Regions from separate parts of the Nonomuraea sp. C10 genome, predicted to be linked through region 1. Evidence: predicted binding sites of a transcription regulator. Region 1 holds the regulator's gene; the other holds the start of a gene.
What was found. Region 1 encodes LexA, which represses DNA repair genes until DNA is damaged. Its sites were predicted from a motif close to TCGAACANNTGTTCGA; they were not measured.
Positions count from the first base shown of each region.

Region 1 (6,025 bases):
GACGGCACCGTCGTCACCCAGCCGCGGTACTCGTTCTGGCTGGAAGGGCACGGTTGGGGAGTGGAGAACCACGGCGTCGACCCGGACGTCGAGGTCGTCATGACACCCCAGGACCGCGCGGCCGGCCGCGACCCCCAGCTGGAGAAGGCCGTGGAGCTGGCACTCTCCGCCCTGGAGGAGCGCCCCGCCGCCACCCCGCCCGACCTCCCGCCCCTGCCGTAACGACCCCGGGGGACGGCTCCTCGTCCGGAGAGCCGTCCCCGCCCGATCAGGGCGTCACGGTGGCTATCCTCCGCAGGATCTCGGCGAGAACGGGCTCGGAGGTGGCGAAGTTCAGCCGGACGAACGTCTCGCCGCCCGGCCCGAACACGGCGCCGTCGCTGAGGAGGACCTTCGCCTCCCGCTCCAGCTGCTCCGCCACCCCGGGACGGCCGTAGTCGAGCCACGCCAGGTAGGTGGCCTCCGGCACACGGTACGTGACGCCCTCGGGCAGGTGTTCGGCGATGGCGCGCCGGTTCCGGTCGAGCAGCGCGACCGTGTCCGCCAGCCAGGCGTCACCGTGCCGCCAGGCGGCCACGGTCGCCTCCACGCCGAACACGTTCGCCGAGCCGAAGAGGAACGGCGGCTGGGCGTCCAGCGCCCCGCGCAGCCCGGGGGAGCCGAGGTGCGCCACCGAGCAGCGGATCCCGCCCAGGTTGAACGCCTTGGTGGCCGAGGTCAGGGTGACCGTCCGGTGAGGCAGGATCGTGCCGAACGGGATGTGCCGGTTCGGCTCGTACACCAGGTCCGCGTGGATCTCGTCGGAGATGACCAGCAGATCGTGCCGTTCGGCCAGCTCGGCGAGCTCCTCCAGCTCGGCCCTGGTGAAGACGCGGCCGGTCGGGTTCTGCGGGTTGACCAGCAGCAGCACCTTGCACCCGGACAGGTCGGGGATCTCGGCGCGCCACGAGTCGCCGTCCGGCACGAGCCGGATGGGGCGCAGCGGCCGGTCCATGGTCTCCAGCGTGCCGAGGAACGGGTGATAGGCCGGGGTGTGCAGCGCCACCCCGTCTCCCGGGGCCGTCCACACGTGCAGCAGCACCTGCAGGGCCTGGTTGATGTCGGAGTAGGAGCGGACCAGGCCCGGATCGGGCTCCCACCCGTATCGGGCGGCCATCCGCTCCGCGAACGCCTCGGCGAGCGGCCCGCTCTGGGGGCTGTCGAGCCACGAGGGATAGCCGAGGTCGCCTTCCGCCCGGCGGCGCAGCGCCTCGACCACCTCGGGAGCGGACGGCAGGTCCATGTCGGCCACCCACGCGGGGATGACCCCCGGGTCGGCCTTCGCCCACTTGAGCCCGTCGTTGCGTGCTTTGAACGCTTCGCCCACGAATGTGTCGCTCACCCAGACATTCTAGGAATGTCGGCCTTCGTACGGATCAGCCGCCGGCCAGCGACCGCCACAGCCGGTCCGTACGATCACGCCGCCCCCACGCGATCAGCCCGCTCACCACGAGCAGGACCAGCGGCAGCGCCACAGGCCCGCCGCTCACGAACGCCTCGGTCAGCACCGCACCGGCCATCAGCCCGGCGCCCGCCAGCGCGGCCGCTCCGGCCACCGGGGGCGCCAGCAGGCACACCGCCATCGCGACCTCCAGCACCGCGACCAGGTAGCGGAACCAGTCGCCCCATCCGATCGCCTCGAACGTGGACACCGACGGCTCAGCCCCGGTGAACTTGCCCATCGCCGCCATCAGCAGCATGCCCGCCATGACCACCTGGAGCACCCACAGGCCGGCCCCGGCCAGCCGCCGCCCGGCACTCGGCCTCGTCTCGATCTTCTCCATGCCGCCGAGATTATGGACTGCGATCAACCGCCGGAATGCGGCTGGTTACCGGACAAGGGTGGAGGTAGGTGCACTTGCCCGGAGACGCGCCGTGTGCGACGGAACCATGGAACCCGGGCAGCCGGAGAGGCGCCCGCCGGACAGGACGCGCGTGGAGAGGAGGACGGCGGCCATCGGCGGGCTGGTGGGCGAGAGCCGGTGAGGAGCGCGGTGCGGGACGGCCGCACCGCGTCTCACACGGCGAGGGGTCAGAGGCGGCGCAGGACCGCCACGACCTTGCCCAGGACGCTGGCCTCGTCGCCGGGGATGGGCTCGTAGTTGTCGTTGTGCGGCACCAGCCAGACGTGGCCGTCCTTGCGCTTGAAGGTCTTGACCGTCGCCTCGCCCTCGATCATCGCGGCCACGATGTCGCCGCTCTCGGCGACCGGCTGCTGCCGGACCACGACCCAGTCGCCGTCGGCGATCGCGGCGTCGATCATCGAGTCACCGGTGACCTGCAGGAGGAAGAGCGTGCCCTCGCCGACCAGCTGCTTGGGAAGCGCGAAGACGTCCTCGACGCTCTCCTCGGCCAGAATCGGGCCACCGGCGGCGATGCGGCCGACCAGCGGGACGTAGGCGGCGGTGGGCCTGTTGACGGGGGCGTCGTCGGTGGCGGTGTCGGGGTCGACCCACAGCACCGGCTCACCCGGCAGCCGCACCTCCAGCGCGCGCGGGCGGTGGGGGTCTCGCCGCAGATAGCCCTTGCGCTGCAAAGCCGTCAACTGGTGCGACACGCTGGACGTGCTGGTCAACTGGACGGCCTCGCCGATCTCGCGCATGGACGGCGGATAGCCGCGCTGCTGCACCGAGTCGCGGATCACCTCGAGGATCTTGCGTTGCCTGGGGGTCAGCCCCAGTGAGTCACGCCTTCGCACCGCGAGGTCACTGACCCCATTGGCGTCATCCCGCTCGCTCATGCCTCTCCTCCTCGCCCGGCAACCCGCCCCGCGGGCGAGGCTCCCGGTCCGTGGTCCTGATGTCGCACACAGCGACCGTATCTCTGTTGAAGATCATCTTCAAACAGTTGTTCGAGTCTTCCTCGAAAATGTCGGCAGTGTGGTGTAGAACATCGTACGGGAGTTCGATCGACACCGTGTTCGATTTGCCGATCTTTCTACGGCCGTTTCCGGGGGCCACGACGGCGGGAGGTCCATCATGCGAACGACCAGACGGAGCCACCGCGCAGCGCGCATCCACGGGATGCTCTGATGGCGGATCCGACCGGCGACCACGGCAAGCGCCTCACCCTCATCGTCGACGCCACCCAGGAGGGGAGCCCTCAGGGACGCCACCCTCGCCCCGAAGCGCCCAGGCGGAATAACGACGGCGGAGCGGGCCCTCGATCGCGATGGGCCGCCGACGGCAAGCGCCCCCACCTGTACCTCGTCCCCCCAGCCCGCCCCGACTCGGACGCCGGCCCTGGCAGGTGGGGGCGAAGCGACGGTGGACCCGTCCGAGGGGGAGAGCGCGCCCCCGGAGCCGGCCAGGCCGTCAACGGCGGGTCCGTCCGAGAGGGAGAACGAGCGCCCGGAGCCGGTCAGATCGTCAACGGCGGGCGCCAGGCGGCGGGCGAGCGTGCGCCGGGAGGCGTCGTCAATGGCGGGTCCGTCCGTACGGAAGAGTGTGCGCCTGGACCCGGTCAGGTCGTGAACGGCGGGTCCGTTCGAGGGGGAGAGCGTGGGCCGGGAGTTGGCCAGGCCGTCAATGGCAGGCGCCGGGCGGCGGGTGAGCGCGTGCCCGGAGCCGGCCAGGTCGTCAACGGTGGGCCTGTCCGTACGGGAGGGCGCGCGCCGGGAGTCGGTCAGGTTGTCAACGGTGGGCGCCAGGCGGGGGGCGAGCGGCGGGTCGTGGAGCGGCGCCGGAGGCAGGGTGCGCCGGAAAGGCGCCTGACGGACGACGGCCCTTTGCGGCGTTCCGGCCTCACCGGCGAAGACGGGCCCGGCGGCGGTCGCGCTGAGCGGTCGCCGGTTTCCCCGGCCCGGGTGCGGGGGCTCAGGCGGGACGGGGCGTCGATGGTGCCCAAGGGGATTGCGCGCGTAGTGCAAGGGGAGCGGATCCCGGTGGACCAGGCGCCGAGGCGCCGGACGCGTAAGGGGGACGGCGCGATTGAAGGGGACGCGGTGCGGTCGCGTCGCCGCGTCGTCGTGCCCGGGACTCCAGCGCAGCTCGGCCGGCCAAGGATGGGCTGGTTCCCGAGGTTCGCGCGGATCGACAGGGCCGGTCGCGCCGCACAGATCGACAGGGCCGGTCGCGTTACGCAGATCGATAGGGCCGGTCGCGCCGCACAGGTTGACAGGACCGGCCGCGCCACGCAGGTCGGCAGGACCGGCGGCACCACGCAGGCCGACAGGGTGGGCCGCTCCGCGGGGGCGGACCGTGGGCGGCGTGCGCGGGCAGGGAAGAGGCTGCGGGGTGGCGCGGCCGAGACCGCGCCGGTGCGGTTGACGCGGCGGGGCCGCGCGGCGCTGGTGCTGGTCATGGCGCTGCTGTCGCTGGGCGGGTTCTGGCTCGGCACCAGGACGGCCGGCCACGCAGGGGTCGAGCGCTCGCCGGGCGCCGTCGGCCTGTCGTGGGCGCAGGTGCGTGAAGGTGACGACCTGTGGAGCGCCGTCGGCCCGCCGTGGGTACAGGTGCGTGAAGGCGCCAGCCCCGAGAAGCGCCGTCGGCCTGTCGTGGGCGCAGGTGCGTGAAGGCGACAACCTGAGCGGCGCCGGCGTCCACCCCGGCGAGGACCTAGGCTCCGTCGCGGACGAGGCAAAGCGGTTCGACAGGCTGACGAGTCCGACCAGACGGACGGGCACCCGCCTCCACGGCGCCGATGGCGTCGGCACCCCTTTACACCAGGGACAATAGGTGACCGTGCGATGCCCGCGAGCCTCCTGTGAACAAACATCACGTACGTGACACGTACCAACAAAAGTGACACGTCCCGGACGACACGCCGAGGCGGGGCGGGGACGCGGGGGCTGATCAGCGACTTCGGCCGGGCGGGCCCGGCCAACTTGCGTTCATGGTCGCGCGCTTCTACGGTTGGACCACAACATCTAGTAGTTACACCGATGTAGTTCACCACACCTTGTGTTTCGGCGACCGCACCAGACAGAAGCTCCGGTGCGTGCGCGAGCGTCCCCAGAGGCGGATGCCGTGCCTGTGGTGACCCCTGAAACGAGGAGGCGTAAGCGTGCATTGTCCGTTCTGCCGCCACCCCGACACCAGGGTCATCGACAGCCGCTCCACAGAGGACGGCGCGGCGATCAGGCGCAGGCGCACCTGCCCCGAATGCGGGCGGCGATTCACCACCCAGGAGACCGTGCTCCTCATGGTCAGCAAGCGCAGCGGAGTCACCGAGCCGTTCTCGCGTGACAAGGTCGTCGCGGGCGTGCGGCGAGCCTGCCAGGGCAGACCGGTCAGCGAGGACTCACTGGCGCAGCTGGGGCAGAGGGTGGAGGAGGCCATCAGGGCCAAGGGCGCGGCCGAGATCGCCTCCAACGAAGTGGGGCTGGCGATCCTCGGGCCGCTGCGCGAGCTCGACGAGGTGGCCTACCTGCGGTTCGCATCGGTTTACCGCGGTTTCGAGAGCCTGGCGGACTTCGAGGCCGAGATCAAACAGTTGAAGGCGGAGAAGGGGGAGTCATGACGGAGACGTCCAGCGGATCAGTGGCGCGCGGAGGCAAGCGTCCCCGCAAGGGTCTGAAGATGAAGCGGATCTTCACCACGCCCGGCGTGCACCCGTACGACGAGATCGCGTGGGAGCGCCGCGACGTCGTCATGACCAACTGGCGCGACGGCTCGGTCAACTTCGAGCAGCGGGGCGTCGAGTTCCCCGACTTCTGGTCGATCAACGCGACCAACATCGTGACCACCAAATACTTCCGCGGCGCGGTCGGCACACCCCAGCGCGAGCACAGCCTGAAGCAGCTCGTCGACCGGGTCGTCGGCGTCTACACGCGGACCGGCCTGGACCACGGCTACTTCGCCAGTGACGAGGACGCCGAGATCTTCGACCACGAGCTGAAGTACGCCCTGGTCCACCAGATCTTCGCCTTCAACTCCCCGGTCTGGTTCAACGTCGGCACCCAGTCGCCCCAGCAGGTGAGCGCCTGCCAGCCGTACGACGCGCTGGTGAGCACGCCCGACGGGCTCGTCCCGATCGGCAAGCTCGT
Region 1 is NZ_VPFF01000001.1:1,482,579-1,488,603, forward strand. It holds gene FR742_RS06730 (S41 family peptidase) at 1-222, shown strand, start outside; gene FR742_RS06735 (MalY/PatB family protein) at 269-1,381, opposite strand; gene FR742_RS06740 (DoxX family protein) at 1,416-1,823, opposite strand; gene lexA (transcriptional repressor LexA) at 2,072-2,779, opposite strand; gene FR742_RS06750 (hypothetical protein) at 3,983-4,552, shown strand; gene nrdR (transcriptional regulator NrdR) at 5,044-5,499, shown strand; gene FR742_RS06760 (vitamin B12-dependent ribonucleotide reductase) at 5,496-6,025, shown strand, end outside.

Region 2 (6,025 bases), 4.4 Mb from region 1:
CACTCGCGCATCGTCTCCAGCACGATCGGGAACGACGCGTATCGTGAGGCGACCCCGAGCAGGTGGGCGGCCCGCTGGCGCTGCTGCCACAGCGGGCTGCGCCTTCCCGGCACGCGGCGCGGCAGCAGCAGCGCGCGCCCCGCGCACTCGCGGAACCGGGACGCGAACAGCGCCGACCCGCCCAGCTCCTCCGTCACGATCTGCTCGATCTCCTCGGCGTCGAACGCCGCCACGTCGGACGGTGGCTCTGCCAGGGTGTCGGGGATGCGCAGCACCACGCCGTCGTCGGAGTGGACCGCCTGCACGTCGACGCCGTAGCGCTCGCGCAGCCGCCGGTTGATGGCCAGCGCCCACGGGGCGTGCACCCGCGCGCCGTAGGGAGAGTGGATCACCACCCGCCAGTCGCCCAGCTCGTCGTGGAACCGCTCCACCACCAGCGTCTTGTCGTCGGGCACGTAACCCGTGGCCGCGCGCTGCTCGCGCAGGTAGGACAGCAGGTTTCCGGCGGCGTAGGAGTCGAGCCCGGCCTCGCGCAGCCGCTCCGGCGAGTCGTCCTTGGCCTGCTCGCGCAGGAACGCGCCGATGGCCCGGCCCAGCTCGGCCGGGCGGCCGGGAGTGTCGCCGTGCCAGAACGGCAGCTTGCCCGGCTGGCCGGGAGCGGGCGAGACCAGCACCCGGTCGGCGGTGATGTCCTCGATCCGCCACGACGACGCGCCCAGCACGAACACGTCGCCCACCCGTGACTCGTAGACCATCTCCTCGTCGAGCTCGCCCACCCGCGAGGCCCGCTCGCCGACCAGGAACACGCCGAACAGGCCCCGGTCGGGGATCGTGCCGCCGTTGGTGACGGCCAGCCGCTGCGCGCCGGGCCGGCCCCGCAGCGTGCCCGTCACCCGGTCCCACACGACGCGCGGGCGCAGCTCGGCGAACTCCTCGCTCGGGTAGCGGCCCGCGAGCATGTCGAGCGTCGCCTCCAGCGCGCTCCTGGGCAGGGTCGCGTACGGGGCCGCGCGCCTGACCACGGTCTCCAGCTCCTCGACGGTCCACTCGTCGAGCGCCGTCATCGCCACGATCTGCTGGGCCAGCACGTCGAGCGGGTTGCGCGGATAGCGGAGCTCCTCGATCAGGCCGCTCTTCATGCGCTCGGCCACCACGGCCGTCTGCACCAGGTCGCCGCGGTACTTGGGGAAGATCACGCCCTTGGACACCGCGCCCACCTGGTGACCGGCCCGGCCGATGCGCTGCAGCCCGCTCGCCACGCTCGGCGGCGCCTCCACGCACGCCACCAGGTCGACCGCGCCCATGTCGATGCCCAGCTCCAGGCTGGAGGTGGCGACCACGGCGGGCAGCCGCCCCGACTTGAGCGCCTCCTCGATCTGCGCCCGCTCCTGCTTGGACACCGAGCCGTGATGGGCGCGCACGACCTCAGGGCCGACGCCCTTGCTCGCCCCGGCCTGCGCCATCATCTCGGCCGGCGGGCGGTCCCACGCCGACAGGTCGACCTCGCCCCCGCGGCGGGCGAGCGCCAGCTCGTTGAGACGGGTGCAGAGCCGCTCGGCCAGCCGCCGCGAGTTGGCGAACACGATCGTCGAGTCATGGGCCGCGATCAGGTCGAACAGCCGGTCCTCGACATGCGGCCAGATCGACCGGGTGGCCGGGTCGGGCGCGAACTCCTCCGCCTCGGCGGGGGACGGGCCCGCCTCCACCTCGGTCATGTCCTCGACCGGGACGACCACCTGGACCTCGATGCGCTTGTCGGCCGGCGGCTGCACCACCGTCGCCGCGCGCGGACCGCCGAGGAACGCCGCGACCTCGCTCACCGGCCGCACCGTCGCCGACAGGCCGATCCGCTGGGCGGGCCGCTCAAGCAGCGCGTCGAGCCGCTCCAGCGTCAGCGCCAGGTGGGCGCCCCGCTTGGTCGCGGCCACCGCGTGCACCTCGTCGACGATCACCGTCTCCACGCCGCGCAGCGCCTCCCGCGCCTGGCTGGTCAGCAGCAGGAACAGCGACTCCGGCGTGGTGATGAGGATGTCGGACGGCTTGGCGGCGAACCTCCTGCGGTCCTCGGCGGGCGTGTCGCCCGAGCGGATCGCCACCGAGATCTCCGGCACCGGCAGCCCCAGCCGCCGCGCCGTCTGCTTCAGCCCCGCCAGCGGAGCGCGCAGGTTTCGCTCGACGTCGACGGCCAGCGCCTTCAGCGGCGACACGTACACCACCCGCGTGCCCTTCGCGGGCGGCTCGGCCGCCAGCCGGTCGAGCGACCACAGGAAGGCCGCCAGCGTCTTGCCGGACCCGGTCGGCGCCACGACCAGCGTGTTGTCACCGCCGGCGATCGACTCCCACGCGCCATCCTGGGCGGCGGTGGGGGCGGCGAAGGCCCCGGAGAACCAGCTGCTGGTCACCTGGCTGAAGCGGTCGAGCGAGCTCACCAGCACATACTGCCTCGCGCCACCGACAGAAAACGCATTGCGGCCGGGCCGCGTGATTGAGCGGGCGCGCGGGCGGACATACACCGACCGTGACCATCGACCACGCGGCCGTCGAGGCCCGCCGCGAGGAGATCAGGCGGCGCTACCTCTTAGCGCGCCGGCCCTCGTCCAGCGCGCGCGGCCTGCACCACATCGCCCTGTTGTCGTCGGACGTGGAACGCACCGTCAAGTTCTACCAGGAGCTGCTGGAGTTCCCGCTGACGGAGATCTTCGAGAACCGCGACTACAAGGGCTCGAGCCACTTCTTCTTCGACCTCGGCAACGGCAACCTGCTGGCCTTCTTCGACCTCCCCGGCCTCGACCTCGGCCCTTACCAGGAGGTGCTCGGCGGCCTCCACCACATCGCGATCTCCGTCGACCCCGCCACCTGGGAGCGGCTGCGCGGGAAGCTGGAGATGGCCGGCGTGCCGCACCAGATCGAGAGCGGCGCCTCCATCTACTTCAAGGACCCCGACGGCGCCCGGCTGGAGCTGCTCGCCGACCATCTCGGTGAGATGTACGGCGCGCGCGTGCTGTGACGCCGTGACCTAGCGCCGCGACGCGCGGCGCGTGCGCGGACGGCCCGCCCGCGGCTCCTGCCGGATCCCGGCATGCCGCTCGGACCTCTCCGCCTTCTCCTTCCGTACGGCCTCGCGCCGCAATGACAGTAAGTGGCGGCGCTTCGCCCTGTTGGCCTTGGCCTTGACTGACTTGGGGGGTGAGGGTTTCGCGGTCTTCGCCATCAGAGTCGCGCGGAGGGGGACCGCCTGCCTCAGCCGGCGGGGGGATCCGCGCTTCCTCCCTTCCGGGTCTCCGGCACATGCCGATGCCGTGGTTCGAAGGCGGGTGATACGCAGGTCGTTCACGTTCCCGTTGCGTCCTACCCACTCCCGGGGCCGATCCATACTTGAGTGATGCGCCTGACTGAGTTCTGGAGAAGGATGCGCCTGCACTTCGGCGACACCTACGCCGAGTCGTGGGCGCGTGACTACGTGATCGCGCCGCTCGGCGGGCGCACCGTGGTGCAGGCGCTGGCCGACGGCGAGAGCGCCAAGACCGTCTGGCGGGCCGTCTGCCAGGTCGAGGACGTCTCCCCCCGGCTACGCTGAGCCCAGCGTCTCCCTCAGAGCGCGCGCCGTGCGATCGAGGTCGTCGGCGCCGCCCGTGCCGCCGGGCGCCCAGAGAAACAGCCAGCCCCGCTCCGACGGCGTGGCGAAGACCAGGGTCTGCCTGCTCGTGTGCGGATGCCACACCCACAACAGCGGCTCCTCCTCGCCCACCATCCGGCTCACCAGCCCGTGGCGAGGGAGCACCTCGGCGAGGCCCTGCAGATGAGCGCGCCGTTCGCTGGTGTACGAGCTCGCCACGTGGTCACCTCCTGCCCTCTTCCCAGGAGTCTCCCCAGGCTGCGGGAACGCATCCGGGCGCGGGCGGACTTCCTCGCGGACGTGCGTGTGATCGAACAGCCGTTCGGCTACGATGGGCTCGCCGGGCCACGTCTTCCACGACCGCTTCCGGGAAAATGTCGGTGGCAGACCGTAGCTTTCACTCGACTGATTCCGACCACGACCCTCAAGAGGGAGCTCCCATGGCTATCAACGACCGCGAGAAGGCCCTCGAGACCGCCCTCGCCCAGATCGAGCGGCAGTTCGGCAAGGGTTCCGTCATGCGCCTCGGCGATGACGCCCGAGCCCCCATCGAGGTGATCCCGACCGGGTCGATCTCCCTCGACGTCGCGCTCGGCATCGGCGGCCTGCCGCGCGGCAGGATCGTCGAGATCTACGGTCCGGAGTCCTCCGGCAAGACCACCATCGCGCTGCACGCGGTGGCCAACGCGCAGCGGGCCGGCGGCATCGCGGCGTTCATCGACGCCGAGCACGCCCTCGACCCCGAATACGCCAAGAAGCTCGGCGTCGACACCGACGCCCTGCTGGTCTCCCAGCCCGACACCGGCGAGCAGGCGCTGGAGATCGCCGACATGCTGATCAGGTCCGGCGCCGTCGACATCATCGTCATCGACTCGGTGGCCGCCCTGGTGCCCAAGGCCGAGATCGAGGGCGAGATGGGCGACAGCCACGTCGGCCTCCAGGCCCGCCTGATGTCCCAGGCCCTGCGCAAGGTCGCGGGCGCGCTCAGCAGCACCGGCACCACCGCCATCTTCATCAACCAGCTCCGCGAGAAGATCGGCGTGATGTTCGGCAGCCCCGAGACCACGACCGGTGGCAAGGCGCTCAAGTTCTACGCTTCGGTCCGCCTCGACATCCGCCGCATCGAGACCCTCAAGGACGGCACCGAAGCGGTCGGCAACCGGACCCGCGTCAAGGTGGTCAAGAACAAGATGGCCCCGCCCTTCCGGGTGGCCGACTTCGACATCCTCTACGGGGTGGGCGTCTCCCGCGAGGGCGGCCTCATCGACATGGGCGTCGAGCACGGCTTCGTCCGCAAGTCCGGCGCCTGGTACACCTACGAGGGCGACCAGCTCGGCCAGGGCAAGGAGAACGCGCGCAACTTCCTGCGCAACCACCCCGACATGGCCAACGAGATCGAGAAGAAGATCAAGGACAAGCTGGGCGTGGGCCCGCGCCTCGACGAGCCCGCCGAGGCCCCCGCGCCTCCCGCGCCCGCCAAGGCGCCCGCCGCGTCCGGCCGCGGCTCCAAGTCCACGCCGAAGCCTGGTGACGTCTGATCGGTCGGCGCATGAGTGACACGGATCCGGCGCCCCACGACCGGGGCGCCCCGGCCTCATCCCGCCGCAAACCACGGCGCTCCTCATCCGAGGGCGCACCACCCGGCGGGCGCCACCCTTTCTTCGGCGGCCGCGCCCCGGGGGAGCAGCCGCCGGCTGAAGACGCCTGGTGGACACGGCCGGCGGGCGAACCCCAGCAAAGCCACCCCTTCTGGGGCGATCCGACCCCTGCTGAGGGTGAATCCGGGAAGCGGGCTGGCGAAGGGGCGGATCGGGCGGCGGGTGGCTTCTCCGTGCGGGAGCGGGCCGCCGAGGAGGCTTCCCCGGAGGCGCCACGGGACGATCCGGCCGCTGCGGGGCAGTCTGAGGGCAACTCCTCCGTACGGCGACAGGTTGGTGACGATCCGTCCCTGGAAGGGCGACGGGACGATCGGGACGCTTCGGGGCGGCCTGGGGGAAACTTCTTCGTGCGGGGGCAGGTTGGTGAAGAGCTGTCCGTGGAGAGGCACGGAGTGGGGCGGTCTGAAGCTGTCCGCGAGCAGGCGCCCATGGGGCTGTCCCTAGAGGAGTCGCGGCGGGATCCGGATACGGCGGGGCGACCTGCGGATGGATCCTTCACGTCGGAGGGGGTTGACGAGGGGCCGTCCTCGGAGGCACGGCGGGAGTATCCGATGTCCGAGGGGGGCTCTCTGGAGGCTCAGCCGGGGGGAGGGCGGGCGGTCTCCCGGGAGGATCTTTCCGTGCCTGGCTTCACATCGGGAGCCGTCAGCGGATCTTCCGCAGCGGAGCCGGGTGACGGACTTACTAGTGGGGCTCGGGCCGATGGTGATTCGGGCGCAGAGTCTGACGGTCCTTCCAGTGAGGCTCGGGA
Region 2 is NZ_VPFF01000001.1:5,906,831-5,912,855, reverse strand. It holds gene FR742_RS27075 (ATP-dependent helicase) at 1-2,429, opposite strand, end outside; gene FR742_RS27070 (VOC family protein) at 2,519-3,007, shown strand; gene FR742_RS27065 (DUF3046 domain-containing protein) at 3,383-3,577, shown strand; gene FR742_RS27060 (hypothetical protein) at 3,569-3,835, opposite strand; gene recA (recombinase RecA) at 4,057-5,154, shown strand.
Region 2: the regulator LexA is predicted to act here: its motif matches at 3,927-3,942, upstream of recA (recombinase RecA).